Regions from separate parts of the Heyndrickxia sp. NPDC080065 genome, predicted to be linked through region 3. Evidence: riboswitches for the same ligand, from Rfam matches in the RefSeq annotation. Region 3 holds a riboswitch; each other region holds the start of a gene.

Region 1 (6,552 bases), on a different contig from region 3:
AATGCCACTTCATCAAATACAGTGTCAGTTATAAATTGGTGCTCTGGATTTTGAAAAACATATCCAATGGAATTCCGCTTTTCTAATTCCGATAAGTCCTTTAATAATTTATTCTCAAAAATGATTTCCCCATGCTTTGCCGTAAATAACCCTGCTAACAGCAATGATAAGGTAGACTTGCCGGCGCCATTTGGACCAATAATGGCTGTCCATTGACCCTTCCCGATCGTTAAATCAATATTTTTTAATATAGGTTCACTTCCACGCAAAAATGAAACGTTTTTCATTTCAATCAATGTTTTGGATGGAGATGAAATAGTCGGCATGAATAAATTTTGGACATATTTTTCATCCAACTCCTTGACTAATTCATCCAACGTGAACGAAAAAAAATCCGCCTTAAATTGTTGACCAAAAATCGTTACCTTAGGTAAACACAAACCCAGCTCTTTCATTTCCTCAAAATGATTAACCAATCCTTCTTTCAATAAACCATCATACATGAGATTCCCAGTTTGTGTCAGAACAAGACAGCGGTCAAGGTATGGGATCCAATAATCAAGCTTATGCTCAATCACAATCAGTGAGAAATCCAGCTTCTTTTGAAGTGAATCAATGGTTTGTACAAACTCCTTTGTTGCAGCTGGATCCAATAATGCAGTAGGTTCATCGAGAATGAGGATTTCTGGCTCCATGGCAATCACACATGCAAGAGCTAGCTTTTGTTTCATTCCCCCCGACAATGTAGAAATTTGAGCATACTTATATTTTTCAAGACCAACTAAAGAAAGGGATCTATCTATTTTTTTCACCATTTCTTCTCTAGGTATGTTTATATTTTCTAAACCAAACGCAATTTCATCCTCTACTGTAAGCATGCAAAATTGTGATTCAGGATCTTGAAACACAACCCCTATGTGCCTGCTTAATTCCCCTGCAGCATATGCTTCAATTTCTTTTCCTCTAAAACAAATAGTTCCCGTTCGATTACCTTCAATAGAACGTGGGATTAGCCCATTTAAACAGAGAGTTAAAGAGCTCTTTCCCGATCCGCTTGGCCCTAATAAAAGAAGTTTTTCTCCCTTATCTAAAGAGAATGATATATTTTTTAAAATTGATTCATCCTCATACGAAAGTGAAAGATTCGAAACCTCTAATATTTCTTTACTTGGCTCCATTGTTATCACGCCGCTTTTCTCTTTTTTATCTCTTTGCCCAGTGGCATTCCGTTGAGTACTCCCGTTTTGGCCAATCCTTCACTAATATATTTTCCAAGCAAACCAGCAAGTAGTGCACCGGATATCATTCTTATGACAAGCATCGATAACACGTAAGTAGTTGAAAGTGTGGCAAAGCCTGAAATAAAATACCCCCAGGCAAAACTAAAAATGGATGCACCCACTCCAGCAAGCATTAACACCCAGGTGGAATAACGCTTCCATCCAGTTGCAGCAAATACAGCCTCTGCACCAAGTCCTTGGATAAAGCCAGAGATTAATAGTCTAGGCCCAACTGCATTTCCAATTAAAATTTCTACAAATGCAGCAATCGTTTCAGAAAGAACCGCCGCACCAGGTTTACGAATAATATTCGCTACAATAATAGAAACAATAAACCAGATTCCAAAGATCGGTTCGTAACCTATCGGACCAACTAATCCAAAAAAGACATTCCCCAGCTGGGCAAATAATAAATAAACGATAGCAAAGACAATCCCTAATACCGACATTACAACAATTTCACGTAGATTCCATTTCGACATTGTTCCTGCCCCCCTTATTTATTTTTCCTTGATGGACTGTTCGCTGAAATATTGACCGTCATTGTCACATGGTTTACTTTTTCCTGTGTGTAATGGAAGGACTGCTCTAAAGTAGCAAATACATCATGAGCATCACCATCTAATCGACTAGCATAGTGGATTCCACTTGTAAATGTGCCCTTTTCCTTAGCCAAATCAACAACATCAGCAATAATTTGCATATATGATTCATTATTCATAGGATAGAGAGCGAATTGTGTCGGCGCCTCAATATGTAAGTTCTTTATCTTATCTTCATTCATTCGTACACCATCAGCTGACATAAAGACATCCCCATCTGAATCCCCTGGACATCCGATTGAAAAAGTTCCATTTAGAACGACATGTTTTTCAGTTTGTGCAGATAATAAATAAATCGCTTTAGCTACATCAAATACATGCTCCATTTTCCCTCGAATCACTGTACTTATATCATCTGTTTTAACCCATACTTTAGAAGTATCCACTTGTTCAAGGGTGGATAAAATAATGTCTACAAACTCATCTGTCATTGGGTAAAGCGAAAAACGAAAACCTACAATTCTACTTGTTCCGCATGATTGTGTCATAAAAATTCTCCTCCAATATAGAAATTAATCTTTTTAGAGAATAAAAAAACTGCATCTCACGGAAGATGCAGTAGTATCCAAATAAATGTAACCAAAATGATTTACAAAATACTACTACACTTCCCCACGCTAGTATTATCTAGATCGGGTAATAAGGGATCGGAACGCTCTTCCACGTTCACATCTCAGCTATTTCAGCACCCCTAGTGCAGATAGGTTATATGCAGTTTTATTATTCGCACTTATCATACATGACAAAGAATCATGTGTAAAGATACTTAATTTTATTTTTTCTGAAAATGTCTAATTATCATCTTTTTATATTATTCTAGAAAAATATTTTTTATGCAATAAAATTCATTTACATGGTAAAATATACACTTTCTATTTTCATTGCTTTTGGTTTATGATATCGTTATATAGTTATTAATATTAATTTTCATAAATAAATATCCATCTGATAGATTTTATACTAGTTACTATAGGAATAATGAACGAATGTTAGAGGTGCCATAATTATGGGTAATCAAATAGAACAAACTAACGTCACCCAAAATGGTGAATTAAAACGCAGCTTAAAGGCGCGGCATTTGATGATGATATCACTTGGCGGATCAATTGGTACAGGGCTTTTTCTAGGAAGTGGAGCCGCTATTTATCAAGCAGGACCTGGAGGGGCATTACTCGCCTATCTGATTATTGGTGTCATGGTCTATTTCATTATGACCAGTCTCGGTGAACTTGCTTCCTTTATGCCCACAAGCGGCGCCTTCAGCACATATGCTACTCGGTTTATTGACCCTGCATTAGGGTTTGCATTAGGCTGGAACTATTGGTACAGCTGGGCGATTACACTTGCTGCAGAACTTTCCGCTTCTACACTAGTAATGAAGTTCTGGTTCCCTAATAGCCCATCATGGTTATGGAGCGGGCTTTTTATACTCATCATTTTCGGTATCAATATCCTTTCCGTTAAAGGATATGGAGAAGGGGAATATTGGTTTTCGTTTATCAAAGTCGCTACCATCATTATTTTCATCATTGTTGGTTTCTTAATGATATTTGGAATTATGAAGGGCGATGCCGTCGGCTTTAAAAACTTCACGATTGGAGACGCTCCGTTCCACGGAGGAATCTTAGCAGTCATAGGTGTGTTTCTAACAGCTGGTTTTTCCTTTCAAGGGACAGAAATTGTTGGTGTCGCTGCTGGAGAAAGTGAAAATCCAAGGGAAAACGTTCCAAAAGCAATCAAAAGCATTTTTTGGCGAATACTTTTATTTTATGTACTTGCCATCATCGTAATCGGTTTAATCATTCCTTATACAACTGAAAGCTTGAAGAGCGAGGATATCATGGTTAGTCCTTTTACATTAGTGTTTAAGAAGGCGGGACTTGCCTTTGCTGCTTCTTTAATGAACGCAGTCATCTTAACAGCCGTCTTATCAGCTGGTAACTCAAGTCTCTATGCATCAACAAGAATTTTATATGCTATGGCAAAAGAAGGACAAGCTCCAAAGTTCTTTGGAAAGATCAATAAACGTGGTATTCCAGTAGCGGCATTAGTTGCCACTACATTAGTCGGAATGCTCACCTTTCTTGCTTCCGCTTTTGGTGATGGAGCTATTTATATGTGGTTATTGAACGCTGCAGGTATTACAGGATTTATCTTCTGGTTAGGGATTGCAGCCAGCCATTATCGTTTTCGAAAAGTATATATTGCCCAAGGACACTCACTCGAAAAGCTTCCTTACCGTGCAAAACTTTATCCATTTGGACCGATATTTGCTTTCTTAGTAGGTTTAGTCGTCATAATTGCCCAAGACTATCAAGCCTTTCTAAGCGAAAGAATTGATTGGATGGACATTATCGCTGCTTATCTCGGGATCCCATTATTTTTAATTATGTGGTTTGGCTACAAGTTTATTAAGAAAACAAAGGTTGTTCCTTTGAGGGAATGTGAGATTGATGTGGACGGGATGAAGTAAATACATTCATGTTATTTTGCTTCCTCATTTGTTGTGAATGGTGTAACAATAACAGCATGTTCTCTACTAAAAAGGTCTTAAATATTAACATAATTAACAATAAAAGGGGTACCATCGGAAAAATTCAATGGTACCCCTTTTTTATTTTACTATTCCGAAAATGAAAAAAAAGAACTGTTTTATTATTGAGTAAACAATTCTTTTTTCTATTTATCCATATTTATGTTTGAAAGAAATTACTTACCCCTTCATAGTAGTTAAGTGATTTTTCCTTATAAAAGGTAATGCAATTCCCACGATGATAGCTGTATAAGGAAACTTACCATCTCCTGCTAACCAATCCAAGGCTGTTACAGGTACAAAAATTGCATAAATGAAAATCATTAAAAACAGGTAAATTCTCCGCCATTTCTTTTCACGTTTTGACATATCCAACCCCCTAACCAAGATAAGTTACTATCTCCATTTGAATTGGAATTATTTATGCTAAATATTTATTACTAGTATCAAGTGTTGGACTTGTTTCCAATTCCTGCTTCCATTTAGAAGCGAATAAACTTACAACGATTACATTAAACGGAAAGACAATCATATTTATTAGCATCTGCCCTGATATAATAGCTAAATAACTATTTGTCACAGCGGATATAGCAAATAAACCTAAGAATCCTGCACATACATCAATTAAACTTGTAAAAATAATAATCGTTAATAAAGAAAAAAAGTATCTTTTCCCAATTTTCCTAGCCTTTTTAAAGCTTTTTGACATTGGCTTTTCCTCAAATATCATTATTTGTGGTGTTAAATAGAACAGCACCATAAACAAGATTCCAGGGATAATTAACAATAAAAGGCCGAATACAACAGCTACAGAAAAAATAACGCTAAAAAGAAAAACAGCTGATCCATGATTTAGAAACGCCCCATAGGCTTTTCTTAACGGCTTTTCATCTCCTTCTAAGTCACTTTTGACCAGTTGAATAAATGGCACTTGAACAATAACTAGCAAAAGTAACATAAGTAAGAGATTCGTAAAGTCCGCTACAAAATCAGCACCTGTAATAGTAGCTATTTGATAAACACTTCCCGAAATAATATTATGAATGATTAGAAAAGGAAGTGTAATGGATAAAGACAATATAATGATGGAATAAAAATTTCGATTGTATATTGAAAATCCTTCTAAAATAGTTTTCATTATTCTCTCCAATAAAAAATCAGTTTCTTAAAATCGGTAATATATCATGCTGGAAACAATATTCTATTTCTTTTTGATCCAACTCTTTAAATGCCTCAATTCCAGCTTCTCCCTTAGGTAAATCAAAAACACTGCCTACTCTTTTATCAATATAATTATCTAAAGATTTTTGTAATCCGCTAACATTTCTTGGATGACTATAATTTGATAATTGTTTTTTTAAACTTTTGTACTCTTTTTTATTTGGATTATCTTCATGTTCCTCTAAATACTGAAGTACCTTTTTTATTGAATCGATGGTTTCCCACTGAGTTACTCCTTGCTTATGAATAGTCAGTGAATACTCCGAAAAAACATTTTCCGCCTCTTTTGCATGTTCTTCAGTCAAAATATGGTTTGTTAATCGAACATCCATGTCAGATTTTTTTATAAAATCTTCAATTTCCACTAATTTCTTTTGTCCGTCTATAAAAGTATCTGCCATATAATAAATTTTTTCTATGTCTTTCTTTACTGGTTCGAGATTATACTTAACATCACTTAAATAGAGATCTAACCAGCCTTTTATATTATGCATCACTTCAACAGGACGGTTTAATTCCGCTCTTAATTTAAGTGATGCAGTTACAATTAAATTATTGTAATTATTAATTAGCCGCGATATTTTTATTGCCTCATTTCTATTAGCAATGACTCCATCCCTTGAAATGATAACATGTCCCTTAACTTTCTTTCTAATATCATAATAAACGATGTTATGATAATAATTATTTCTATATTGAAAAAGATAGTTAAAACATTGATAACTCTCGAACATTTTTTTGTGTTTTTTTATTTGTTGTTCTACTTTTTGTGTTAGTAATGTGTGCATTTTCTATCCCCATGAAAAGATTTTTTTAAGCTTACTGCCAAATGTTTTTACTTTTTCAACAGTCGTTTTTACTGCTTTAATGATTGCTTCCTTAGGATTGCTTATAAACTCCATTATTTTTTTTCTAT
Region 2 (6,552 bases), on a different contig from region 3:
ATGACTATTAAGCTGGCTGAATCAGATAATGAGGAATGTATGTGGGCTATCGACATGCTTTCTAATTTAGCTAGGTACACGTTTCAATCTAAATCTTGGTTCGAACCCTTTGATTTTGTAGTAGGAAATGGTACATCGATACATATTGGATATCCATCGAAAATTACAGCATTAGTAGTTATTCCTGATACAGAGATTAAAGGAAAAGATACGGTCCATGGAAGACTGGACTTCATGCAAATTTTAGGAATTACAGAGAATGAATTAAATGCCATCAAAGGTCAGAGTAAAGAAGTGAGAGAACGATTTATAGCTGTGATGAAAAGAGATAATCCCGATTTAGTTACAGTCATGAATCGTGAGAAAGAATATTTGGATTTTTAATTTAATGGGCAATATATTCTATCGAAAAAAAGATGAATCATTCATAAAATTGAATAGTTTATTTGAAAGAGGGGAGGGGTGGAGATGAGTGGTAATGAAATTACTTTAGAAATATTAGAGAAATTAAACGGGGTTCCTTATACAGTCATACCAAGATCTGAAGACTATCTAAGTGAATATGAAAAACAAAAGCAAGTTCATCTAAATGAGACGATTCTTTTAATTGAACCTGAATATAACCTTGTGGAAATGATTGAGTATGTGTTAGAAGAAATTGAAGTTGATTCTATCCAAGGTTATGTGAAAACTATGAAAGACAGTATCCGCTGTACAAAAGTTTTATCAATATTTAATGACCTTGCAATGGAAGAAATTGAGGAAATGGATAAAGATAATCAATCAAATAATCCCCAAAATTTCTCTGAGTTTGCATCGATTTATGAGCAAATTAAAAGTATGTACCCCCCTTCATTACTTGATGAAAATATAATTGAAAGCACTACACAATTTGATGAAATGATCTATTCAGAAGAGGTAATTATTGCTCGCTTTCCAACGAAAGAACCATGGGAAGCAAGTTTATGGGTACCGATGGGAGGATTTAATGAATGTCCTTTACCAGAACAACAAGCAGCAATTTACAAACACTGGTATGAAAAATATGGTGCATACCCTAAACTTGTATCAGATGATACATGGGTATTAGAAGTGAGAAGTCCTCCCAAAACCAATGAAGAAGCTCTTCATCTTGCCAAAGAACACTTTCTTTTTTGCCGCTATGTATTAGAGGACTTCTCTACACTTGGTGCTTATGCAGGATTTTTATTAAAATCTAAGAAATGGAACTTTTGGTGGGATTAATATGGGACAGATCTCGTGTCCCGGTTTACAACGAATATATAGCCGAAATACAGGATTCTTTTCCTTTACTAAACAGGGAAATGAATCATATTTATAAATTTGGTGGGACAATGGACCAGATCCTTTGTCCCTTTTTATATTGAATAAAACCGTTTCGTATTTTCATATAAGATGCTATACACTTCTTGCAATGCCATTCCTTTAATAGATGCGATTTGTTCAATCGTTTGGTGGATCATTTTTGGATGGGTCATATTATTTTGGAATGGGCCTTCGAATGGCCATGGTCCATCTGTTTCCACCATGATCTGTGATAATGGATACTGATTAACTAGTTGCTGGATTTCTTTTTCATACAGCACATCCGGTGTAATTGAAATAAAATATCCATTTCGGGACATCTGTTCGATTGTTATCTGATCACCTTTGAACCAATGAAAATGAGCCTTCGCATATGAATATTTTTCTAGTAAATCACAAACGATGGGCGCATCCTCGTAAACAGCATGAAGGACAATCGGCTTCTTTAGTGAAACGGCTTGTTGGATAAAGAACTCTAGTATTTCAATATACGGTTCTATTGGAACTTCTTTATGCTCTTGTCTTAAATAATATGGAAGGCCCACTTCACCAACCGCAATCATTTCCTTCTGATGTTTTTCAATAAAATGCTGCAAGTCAGCCAATTCCTGTTCGTCCGGTAGAGCCTGTTCGGGATGAAATCCGAAAGCGGGTTTTATTCGCTTGTCTTCCTGATGCAATGCCATATTGGCTTCCGCAGAAGTCAAATGCTGTGACACAGAAATAAGTGCCTCAACTTTATGTTTTTCCATTTCCCGTAAAATGCTCTTCCGTTCGTCATCATTATATAAATCTAAATGAATATGTGCATCGATAATAGAACTATACATAAAATCCCTCCTGGCGGTTGGGACGCAGGGTCTGGTCCCGTGTCCCAAATGATACAAAACATAGGAAATAAAAAAGGTTTTGGAACAATGGACCAGACCCTCTGTTCCACTGTCCATGTGGGGTGGAAAAAAGTCGAAAATGTCCACGGACGGTGCCTGACACCTAATCTTTTAATTCTTGGTAGATAAGTTTTTTCCATTGGAGGAATTCTTCTGTTAGTAATGAGTCTTCGTTTCTTGGTCGTTTGAATGGGATGGTGAATTCTTTTTTCACCATGGCCGGTTTGGACGACAAGACGATAATCCGATCGGATAGATAGATTGCTTCCTCGATGTTGTGAGTGACAAATAAAATGGACCGTTTGTGTTCAGACCAAATCGATAGGAGCCATTTTTGCATTTCAAGTCTTGTTAATTCATCTAATGCGGAAAATGGTTCGTCCAGACAAATGATCGATTGCGGACTTAAAATACTTCGAATAAAGGATACTCGCTGCTGCATTCCGCCAGATAATTTGTGGGGGTATTCGTTTTCATATCCTTTTAGGCCCGCCCGCTCAATCATTTTCACTGCTTGCTCTTTATCGATTTTCCCAGCAATTTCTTGCCCTAACAGAACATTATCAAGAATGGTCCTCCAAGGGAATAGGGAAGAAGCCTGTGGTGTGTAGCTGATGGCCCCGCGTTTTCCGTTTATTTTTTCCCCATCGATGTAGATCGCACCTGAATCTGGGGAGCTGATTCCACCTATTAAACGGAATAAAGTACTTTTACCGCTGCCAGAAGGACCTAAAATGGAAACAAATTCCCCATCATTAATTGAAAAAGAAAGATCCTGTAAAACGAGCTGATCCCCAAATGATTTCGATATATTTTTTATCTCAAGTTTACTCATCTTTATGACCTTCTTCCTTTGGACGCCATTTTATGACTCTGTTTTCAATCCTAACGATCAATGCAAAAAATAGTAGAGCTAAAAATATAATCAAAAATATTGCAACAAACACGCGATCTGTTCGAAAAGAGGATGATGCTAATGTCATATAAACACCGATTCCTTTTTTAGCCCCTAGCCATTCAGAAATAACAGCTCCCATCACACTATACGTTGCTGAAATTTTCAAACCAGAAAAAACACTTGGCAATGCATATGGCCATTCCAGCTTCCAAAAAATCTGGCCTTTTGTTGCTCCAGCCATTTGCATATAGTGCTTCAGCTCATGACTTGTTTGTCTAAAGCCGTCCAAAGCGGCAACGGTAATAGGAAAAAAACATACAAGTGTAATAACTATAATTTTAGGTAAAATGCCAAAACCGAACCAAATGACTAATAATGGTGCTAAAACAATTACCGGAATGTTTTGCGAAACAATTAATAATGGATAAAAAGACTCGCGAATAAATGGAACACGATGTAAACAAATGGCAACAAGAATCCCTACACTGCTACCAATCAAGCATCCTATTAAAGCCAGTTGAATGGTTGAAAGCAAATGATGTGAATAATTTGGCCATCCTGTGATTGCTTCTTGTAAAATTTGTGATGGCGCAGGTAGCAGCCATGCTGGTACTTCCATAATCTTCGTAACAGATTCCCAAATGATGAATAAAAGGATGATGACCAAACATGGCCGCCATCCTTTTTGAATGAATGTTTTCATTATCGATATTTCTCCGTTAATACATCCATTGAAGCACCACTTGGTTGGTAGAGTACTTTTATTTGTGAAATGACATTCGTGCAGCCTAGCTCCATCATTTTCACATTCATTTTTTCAATGATGGCAAAAAGCTCGGTTAAATCGCCTTCCATCGTAGTTTCTAATGGACTGACCTGATATTTCACACCTGATTGATCAATGATTGAAATGGCTTCATCGACATATGGAATCACGTCTTCTCCATTTTTCGTTTTTGGGATAATTTGAATGCTTACAAGTGCATTTGCCATATTTACATCTCCTCTGATTTTTTTATTTTAAGCTTTGTTAAACAATGTTGTTGTTTCAAATAAAACCCTGTCTGGCATGCGTTCAGCTAGTTTTACTTCGTAAAGAAATCGCTTCACGCATACCATACAGGTCATTTATCAACAATAACCATTAACAAAGCCTTATTTTAAAATCTATTTCGGTAAAAATTCATTAGTAAATGCTTTTTCACTATCTAATTTTTTTTCAAGAAGACCGTTATCATACATCCAATTAGAATAGTTTTCCCAAACGGATAATTTTTGCTCTCCCCAGCGTGAAGCATCATCTTGATATTTTGGAGCTAGCCACTTCTGACTTGCTTTAACAAGTTTTGCATCAATATCCGGTACCGCTTTTATTAAAATATCGGCAGCATCATCTGGATGATCAATCGCAAATTTATATCCTTTTGAAACAGCAGCTAAAAAGTGTTTAACCGTTTCTGGATCTTTTGCGATCATTTTTTCATTTGTAGATAGGACGGGTGTATAGTAATCAAGCTTGTCTGAGTAATCTGTTAAATATACCATGTTTATTTTTTCGTTACGGAGTTCGGCTTCAACACCTGTCCATCCGTAATAAATCCACGCAAAATCAATATCTCTTTTAACGGCAGTAAAGAAATCAGTATCTCCCATGTTTACAATATCGACTTTTTCTACATTAGCTTTTTCTTTTTTCATCAGTGAGGAAAGGACTGCCTTTTCTACTGGAGATCCCCAGCCGCCATAGGTTTTATTTTCAAAATCCTTAGGAGAAGAAATGTTTTTTTCCTTTGGAGAAGCAAAACCAGATGTATTGTGCTGAATGATAGCAGCAATAGACACAATTGGCACCCCTTGAATACGGGCTTGGGTAATGCCTTCTTGATAACTTACACCAAAATCAGCTTTTCCAGAAGCAACAAGTTGATCTGCTCCTGCATCCCCAGGCATGATGATGTCTACATCTAATCCTTCATCTTTAAAATAACCTTTCTCTTTTGCCACATATAACCCGGTATGATTCGTATTAGGCGTCCAGTCTAACACGACCGATATATGTTTTAATCCTTTTTTCCCGTTCTTTTCACTTGTTGAATTTTTGCTGCTGCATGCAGATAAAAGAAGCATGGAGCAGACAACAACAAATAACCACTTTTTCAATTAAAGCTCCCCCTATTGTACTAACTAAGTTGTTAAAGGATAGTGCAAAATAGCGAGTTTCATAGCTAACATACTGAAAAAATCAAAAGCGCCCTAGGTTTAAAACCCAGGGCGCATACAAACACAATCATTCTATGTATTCAATATGTTCCCTACGCTGGTCTCAACCAGATCAGGTTCAAAGAGTCAGTATCTTACGGATACAATCTCAACCAGCAACACTGGTCCCCCTACAACTTTAACATTAGTATTTAATTATTTTCTCTTCAAACATACTATGACACAGCTCCGTTTATTTTTCAAGTGGGACATGGGGTCTGGTCCCGTGTCCCAGGATTATTCCACATTCAAAGCCAATTGGATCATCAGTTCGATGGCAGTAGGGATAGCATCTTCATCAATATCAAATAGTGGGTGGTGATGTGGATATTGACTTTTCTCACTTTGCATCCCGACATTAATGAAGGCTCCAGTTTTTTCTTTTAAGTAGTAAGAAAAATCTTCTGCTCCCATCGATGGATCCATTGGTTCAAAAGCTTCCCCTCCAAATGTATCGTTAATCACTTTCTTAGCAAATTCGCATGCTTCTGGGTGATTATATAATGGTGGAGTTCCTTCAATAAATTCATAATGTCCTTTGGCACCAAAACTTGCACAAATGGACTCGGTTAATTGAGCTGTTCTTTTGTGCATTAATTCAGCGGCTTCAAATGACAATGCTCGGATCGTCCCTTGCAGCTTTACTTCTGATGGAATGACATTGTACGAGTTTCCTGCTTGCATTCCTCCAAAAGAGATGACACCTGGATGCAAGGGGTGTAAATTTCTACTAACAATAGATTGAAAGCTTTGAATAAGATGAGTGGCAATATAAATTGGATCTACCGAGTCTTGCGGTTGACCACCGTGACCGCCGATCCCTTCAATTGTAATATCAAAGTCATCGCTAGAGGCCATGGCAAAGCCTGTCGCAAAGCCAATTTTTCCAAGTGGAAGCCTTGACATTAAATGGATCCCATAAATCACATCGACCTCGTCTAATATTCCTTCACTGACAAGTTGTTTCGCACCGCTTGGAGATGCTTCCTCTGAGCTTTGAAAAATAAAAACGATGTTATTTTTTACTAAGTGAGGGTTCAAACTCATCCATTTAGCAACAGCGAGAAGTATCGCAGTATGACCATCATGTCCACAGCCATGCATAACACCAGGTACGGTGGATAAATATGGCTTGTCACCTTCTTCTTGAAGGGGAAGAGCATCCATATCAGCCCTGAG
Region 3 (6,552 bases):
GATAATAACGAGTTAATAGGAGTTCTTGGTTTGGATGTAGATAAAGAATCGAAGGAAGCAGAAATATGGGGACCCTTTATTAAATGTAGCAATTGGGATGAGGTTGCTCAGGGCATGTGGAGTGAATTATTAAGACGAATGTCCATTAAGGTGGTTCGTTTTCATGGCTTCTACAATAAAAATAATCAGCATGCTGCTAGATTTATGAAACAGCTTGGTTTTGTCAAAGGGGGAAACCATAATATATTATGTGCAAAACCATTCCATCAAAATGATTGCCAAAACCTACACCTTCAAGAGATATCCCCAGATCTATATCAATCATTTATACTCCTGCATCAGCAATTGTTTCCGGAGACATATTATGATGGAAGCACCATTCTTAATCGTTTAAATGATCAAAGAAAAGTGATTGTAGCAAATAATAATGGACAATTACAAGGCTATGTTTACTTTGAAGCTAATCCGGAATATAAAGAAGGCAGTATTGAATTCATCGGTGTATCACCTGACCATAGAAAAAAAGGTATTGGAAGGAATTTAATTAAAGCGGCGCTAAACCAATTATTTTATAAGTTCCAAATTAACGAAATTCAACTTTGTGTTGATGCCGACAATGAAAAAGCCTTAAAACTATATATGAGTGCCGGTTTTATTAATAAGCATGAAGTTATTTATTATGCGAAATAATAAACCTTGTATTGGAAAAAATAATAAGAACGAGTATCAGCTTATTCCTCCTCTTTCAACTTATGTGAAGCAGGGGGATTTTATTCATAAGGGTATTATGTTATTTCCTTATTCCTTCGTGAGTTAAATTTATATAAAATGTTTATCCTAAACAAGATGAGTTATTTGAAAGGGGATATCATAATTTGTTTATACGATATTCTATTATTTCCATATGGACTTTTATCGATCCATTTTATCATCTAATAAGACGTCTTAAATATATTGGTTCTTTTCATAATAAGAAGGCTATCTTTCGAGTGAAGCTTACAAAATATAAGGGGAAAGACTTTTTGTTAACGGATGGGACATTGATTACGAAAAACGACTGTTTATTGAAAATCCATTTACACAATGTCCGTATTTTAAGGGAAGTGATTTCAATAAACCACCCTGTACAGCGTACAAGAGCTATTTATAAAATGGTTGAACAATCGATGCCCTTATTAGCGAAGTTTATCGAAGATCATAAAAGAGCTGACAATATTAAAGGCGTTATAGGCATTACCATGCTTAACAAAGGTGTAAAGAAGCTGGGATTTGAGCAAATGTATCCAGAAAGTGGGATATACACTCAGTTTAAAAGAATTACGCAAATGCCTATATTTCTTCTCTCTACAACATCGCTTTCCTTCCGCAGAATTAAAAATCAAAAACCAACTTATCTTTTTATGTCAAAATCACAGCTATTTGAAAAATATTTGGGGGTTTAATCCTCCTCTTTTTTTTGGGCTAAATTTCATGTTATATTTCATAACATGAAAATAAAAATTTATGAATATTTATTGACATTAATAAAAACTCCTCTAAAATATATAACAAATAAGATCGTATGTTATGTTTTATAACATAAAATTATTATATTTTATAACACTAGGAGGATTGCAATGGGAACAGAAATATTATTGAATAGTATTTGGGTAATGTTGGGGGCAATATTAGTTATTCTTATGCAAGGTGGATTTATTTTACTGGAGTCCGGATCCGCACGTATGAAAAATGCAGGACATATTGCTGGTAAAACAATCATTACATTTGGTATTGGATCCCTTATATTTTGGTCAGTTGGATATGCTTTTATTTTTGGTGATTCTTCAAACTTTTTTATAGGACTTTCTCACTTTTTTTACTCCGGTTATGAAATAGATGGTAATAATCTCTCTACTTCAGTCTTCTTTTTGTTTCAACTCGCTTTTGCCACGATCTCATTAACCATTGCTTTTGGAGGGTTTGCAGAGCGTGCGAAATTTTCCACTTATGTTATCTTTTCTATCCTCTTTTCAATTGCTGTTTATCCAGTCATTGCCCATTGGATTTGGGGAGGCGGTTGGTTAGCTGAACATGGCAAACAAGACTTTGCAGGCTCAACAGTTGTCCATTTGACAGGAGCGATGGCAGCATTAGCTGCTACAATTTTATTGAAGCCGAGAATTGGTAAGTACAATAAAGATGGATCGGTGAATAATATTTTTGGTCACAACCAAGTGTTTACAGCATTAGGAACTCTTTTACTGTGGATTGGATGGTTTGGATTTAATGCAGGCAGCACCCTATCAGTTAAAGATGGATTCTTTGGCTTTGTTGCGCTAAATACGAATTTAGCAGCCGCTGCCGGTGCATTTGCTGCCCTTCTGATTTCGTGGATGGTATTAGGTAAATCGGATATTACTACTATATTAAATGGCGCATTAGCTGGACTTGTAGCTATTACCGCATCGTGTGCATTCGTCACTACTTGGGCATCTGTAGTAATTGGCTTTGTAGCTGGAATATTAGTGTTTTATAGTATGAGATTTTTTGATAAAAGAAAAATTGATGATCCTATCTATGCTTTATCTGTTCACGGAACAGCAGGTGTATGGGGAACTTTATCAACAGGTTTCTTTGCAACAAAGGAATTGGCAACAGTGGGATCGCCTGGCTTATTTTATGGTGGAGGCTTTCATCAATTAGGTGTGCAATTTATAGGCGTATTTGTATCAGGTTTATATGCTTTTGTTGTTTCGTTTGTTATCTTGTATGTGATGAAAAAGCTCATGAACGGACTTCGTGTTTCTGAAGAAGAAGAAATCGTTGGTCTTGATTTAAGTGAACATGGCAGCTATGGGTATCCGGAAATTATTTCAAAAGGAAAAGCAAGTTAAAATAAATGTTACGAGAGGTTAGGAACAAACTTATTTAAATGACAATTTTCGCGTAGTGTGATTGAGTTGAAATACTAGTTTATTAGGATTTAACGATCTTTTAATCAAACGTTTGATTAGTTTATTGAGAGTTGCCTTTTCTGCAAATTTTTCAAATGAAATTTATAGAAAGTATTATTATACCGGTGTTTTAAAGGTATTTAATCAAACGTTTGATTAAATACGGTATTGGCGATTTTTGTAGAAAAGTCGTTTTGAGGTTGCTAATAAAATATCTGAAAATTTTTTGTAGAGAAAAAATTGTTTCATAGTTTATGAAAATGGTATACAATGGATGTGCCAATTAAATAACGTTACCACAAGGGGAGCAATATTGCTGAGAGTGAACATTAAGTTCTGACCCTTCGAACCTGTTAGTTAATTCTAGCGTAGGGATGTGGCTTTAATGAAGGCTGTTTTTGTATAGAAAAAGAGTCTTAATGAATAATGATCAATTATTCTTTCTTAAATATTCCCTCTTGAGGTATCGTTTATTAATTAAACATTACATAGGAGGGATTTTTTTTATGAAAAATTTTCGTTTAGTTGTACTTATTGAAATAGCACTATGTGCGGCATTTGCTATGCTTTTAGATTTCATACCATCTATTAAACTATCCCCAGCTATTTCAATTTCATTTAAGATGGTTCCCATCTTTATTGTTGCCTTTCGCTGGGGAGTAAAAGCGGGTTTTGTTTCAGGGTTATTATGGGGGCTCCTGAAAGTTGTTACAGGAGATGCTGCTGGCGGTATTTTAACTCCTTTACAAGGATTTATCGAATATTTTATCGCTTTTGCATTTATCGGAATAGCTGGTTTCTTTCAGCCTTTAATACAATCCAGCATCCAGGAGGGAAGTAGAAGAAAAGCTGTTTTCTGGGCCGCTATTGGAGTATTTTTCGGAAGTTTAGCTCGATATTTTTGGCACTTTCTTGCAGGCTTTATTTTTTGGGGAAAGTATGCTCCAAAAGGGCAATCAGCTGTTTTATATTCTTTTATCGCGAACGGAACATCAATGATTGGATCTTTCATACTCTGTGCAATTATTTTAGGTATTCTTATTTCTATGGCGCCTATCCTAGTGAAGAAATTAGCGTAAGAGATACTATTTAAAAAGTTCAACATTCCTTGTGGAAAAACTTATATTTAAGTGACAATTTTCGCGTAGGGTGATTCAGAAAAAACATCAGTTTAATAAGGGTTTAGTGATCTTTTAATCAAACGTTTGATTAAGGATTTAGATGTTGATTTTGTAGAAAATTGTAAGGAGGGCAGCCTAAGGTAAAGTGTTCAATAACATTGCCTCGGGCTGCCCTCTATCATTTTTTATTTATACTTTGTTTTTATAAAAAGGATATAAAGGATTTTTAGTAAAGCTGCAAGAAATAATTATTAACTAATACTTTAAGAGGAGAAATACTAGCATGCTCAGTAAAGAGATCATTTTATATGAACGAATGAAGAGACAAAGTTTACTCGATCCCATTGATATTGAAAATAGACATACAGAATATATTGAACTATTTAGGCTGTTACAGCCCGTTGCACCTGTTCATTTTACACGGCCAGGCGATCCTCCAAGATTAGTACATCGAACAAACATCGATGATTTTTTACTATCAAGTAGATTAAGAGAGAAACATCGAATGGTAAAAGGTCGATTTATTGGAGGACGTGTTGGATATGTACTCCAAGAAGATTTGAAACTGTATGCTACAGTATTCCGAAAAACGCTAAAAACGATTAAGCCCATTCATGAAGAGATTATCGGTTTAATTAAGAAAACCGGAGGAATATCGAAAGAACAGCTGAAAGGAGAACTTCCATATACAAGCTCGGAAATTACAAAGGCTTTACAAAGTCTACAAGAAGCCTTTTTAGTATATGAAGACCAGGTTGATACAGACTGGGATACAGGATGGTTCGATTTTGCTACTGAATGGTTTGAAATAAATGTAAGTGATGAGGAATTTATAGATTCTCTCAAAAACGTGATCTTAAATTTTTTAAATGGAATGGTATTCGCTTCCGAAGAACAAATTAAGAGCTGGTCAAGCTTAAGTATTAAAGTAATAAGGTCTGTAATAACAGTATTACAAGAAGAAGAAAAAATTGCGCTTGTTGATATTAAAGATCTCGGTAAAGGCTATATGCGAAGTGAAGATGTAAAAGAATATAAACAATTAACTGATTTTCGTTCGGTATTTATGTTGGATAAATCCGATTTTTTAGTGCGAGCGAATATGTCAGCACTTAAGGAAAAATATAAGGGTTATGAAGTATTACAGTATTTGTTAATTGATGGAGAATTTAAGGGAGCAGTTATTGGTCATTGGCGAATAGGACCTTATGATCTTGAAGATATAGTAGTTGAACCAGAAGTAAATACTAGAAAAGAAGAAATTATTGAAGCTATAAGAAATATCTATCCTGAAGATACCACAGCAATATTAAAATATAATGGGGAAGATTTGTAGATTGATTTTTTTATTGCTTTTGTTTCCTTAATATGTTAAAAACAATCTATACATCTTATTTCTAGGTAGGTGATATATTTTGTTTAATCGGGAACTTGTGAAGGGAAGTACTTCGCTGCTTTTATTGCATTTATTAGATGAACGAGACATGTACGGTTACCAATTAGCGAAGGAAATGGAAAGAAGAAGTGATGAAGCACTTCATGTAAAAGAAGGGACATTATATCCTGCATTGAAAAAGTTAGAGGAAAAGGGATATATTGATTCCTATTGGCAGGAGCAGGAAAAGGGGCCAGCTCGAAAATATTACCGTATTACAAAGGATGGAAAAGAGGTTTTACTTCATAAGTCAAAGGAATGGAACAGTTTTGTCAGTGTGATGTCCAAGGTGTTGGGAGATTCATAATGTTAAAGTTAAAGGTTGAATATATAGATAATGTAAAAGTAGCTTTAGACAATCATCCTGATGCAGTTGGAATTTGTAATGAAATCTCTTCGCATATTGAAGAGGGAGTAAAGGAAAGAATGCTATTAGGGGTTAGTGAGAAACAAGCGCTTGAAGAGGTACTCGATTCCATGGGGGATCCTATAGAATTAGGAAAGGGTTTTTGTACAACATCCAATTCAAAACAGAATACCCCAATACATTTTATTCTAATAAACTGGTGTTTTTTTATTGGCGGTTTTTTCATAGCAATCAGCAATCAAGCATCGTTATTTCCGATATTGAGCAATGTCTGGACTTTCTTGGTCCATATGTCTGAGTACATTCTTCTGCTTTATTTACTTTACTGGTTTTACATAGGATATTTTATCGGTAAACAATATGGACCAAAGGGGAAAAGGCTTGTACGTAAAACGTTAATAGTCGCTTTAATTCCTAATGTAGCTTTAATGGTAGCGGTTCTTTTTGAATTTTATCCAGAAGGCTTTTTCTCACCTTTATTAAATCCGATGTTTCTTTTCTTTTGTGTTTTGTCCACTTTATGTTTCTATCCGATTAGTAAAGTAGCTTATAAATTTGGGATCGTAAATGGTCTCTAATTTTTTAAAATACTACATAGAATTTCTATGTATATTAGGAGGGGGAAAATATGTCGTTAACCATGTTGGGATGTATTGCACTATTTTTAGCGTTTTTTAGTTTAATATTTATCCGACA

What was found. A riboswitch is a leader RNA that binds a small molecule or an ion and turns the genes downstream of it on or off. The one in region 3 is predicted to bind thiamine pyrophosphate.
Region 1: linked by a shared signal. The riboswitch ahead of ACQKP0_RS21810 (YkoF family thiamine/hydroxymethylpyrimidine-binding protein) and the one ahead of thiT (energy-coupled thiamine transporter ThiT) in region 3 are both predicted to bind thiamine pyrophosphate.
Region 2: linked by a shared signal. The riboswitch ahead of ACQKP0_RS04590 (ABC transporter substrate-binding protein) and the one ahead of thiT (energy-coupled thiamine transporter ThiT) in region 3 are both predicted to bind thiamine pyrophosphate.

The regions. Positions count from the first base shown of each region.
Region 1 is NZ_JBNNWS010000022.1:23,249-29,800, reverse strand. Features, by position in the region: gene ACQKP0_RS21820 (ABC transporter ATP-binding protein) at 1-1,178, opposite strand, end outside; gene ACQKP0_RS21815 (ECF transporter S component) at 1,184-1,762, opposite strand; gene ACQKP0_RS21810 (YkoF family thiamine/hydroxymethylpyrimidine-binding protein) at 1,777-2,370, opposite strand; TPP riboswitch at 2,475-2,585, opposite strand; gene ACQKP0_RS21805 (amino acid permease) at 2,889-4,355, shown strand; gene ACQKP0_RS21800 (hypothetical protein) at 4,596-4,784, opposite strand; gene ACQKP0_RS21795 (hypothetical protein) at 4,837-5,553, opposite strand; gene ACQKP0_RS21790 (hypothetical protein) at 5,573-6,424, opposite strand; gene ACQKP0_RS21785 (hypothetical protein) at 6,428-6,552, opposite strand, start outside.
Region 2 is NZ_JBNNWS010000003.1:216,958-223,509, reverse strand. Features, by position in the region: gene ACQKP0_RS04620 (suppressor of fused domain protein) at 1-384, shown strand, start outside; gene ACQKP0_RS04615 (DUF4253 domain-containing protein) at 469-1,245, shown strand; gene ACQKP0_RS04610 (TatD family hydrolase) at 1,380-2,156, opposite strand; gene ACQKP0_RS04605 (ABC transporter ATP-binding protein) at 2,320-3,051, opposite strand; gene ACQKP0_RS04600 (ABC transporter permease) at 3,044-3,817, opposite strand; gene ACQKP0_RS04595 (thiamine-binding protein) at 3,817-4,107, opposite strand; gene ACQKP0_RS04590 (ABC transporter substrate-binding protein) at 4,282-5,274, opposite strand; TPP riboswitch at 5,407-5,516, opposite strand; gene ACQKP0_RS04585 (M20 metallopeptidase family protein) at 5,611-6,552, opposite strand, start outside.
Region 3 is NZ_JBNNWS010000002.1:139,293-145,844, reverse strand. Features, by position in the region: gene ACQKP0_RS02855 (GNAT family N-acetyltransferase) at 1-690, shown strand, start outside; gene ACQKP0_RS02850 (YkoP family protein) at 876-1,442, shown strand; gene ACQKP0_RS02845 (ammonium transporter) at 1,617-2,873, shown strand; TPP riboswitch at 3,225-3,325, shown strand; gene thiT (energy-coupled thiamine transporter ThiT) at 3,440-4,012, shown strand; gene ACQKP0_RS02835 (hypothetical protein) at 4,338-5,390, shown strand; gene ACQKP0_RS02830 (PadR family transcriptional regulator) at 5,470-5,796, shown strand; gene ACQKP0_RS02825 (permease prefix domain 1-containing protein) at 5,796-6,434, shown strand; gene ACQKP0_RS02820 (hypothetical protein) at 6,485-6,552, shown strand, end outside.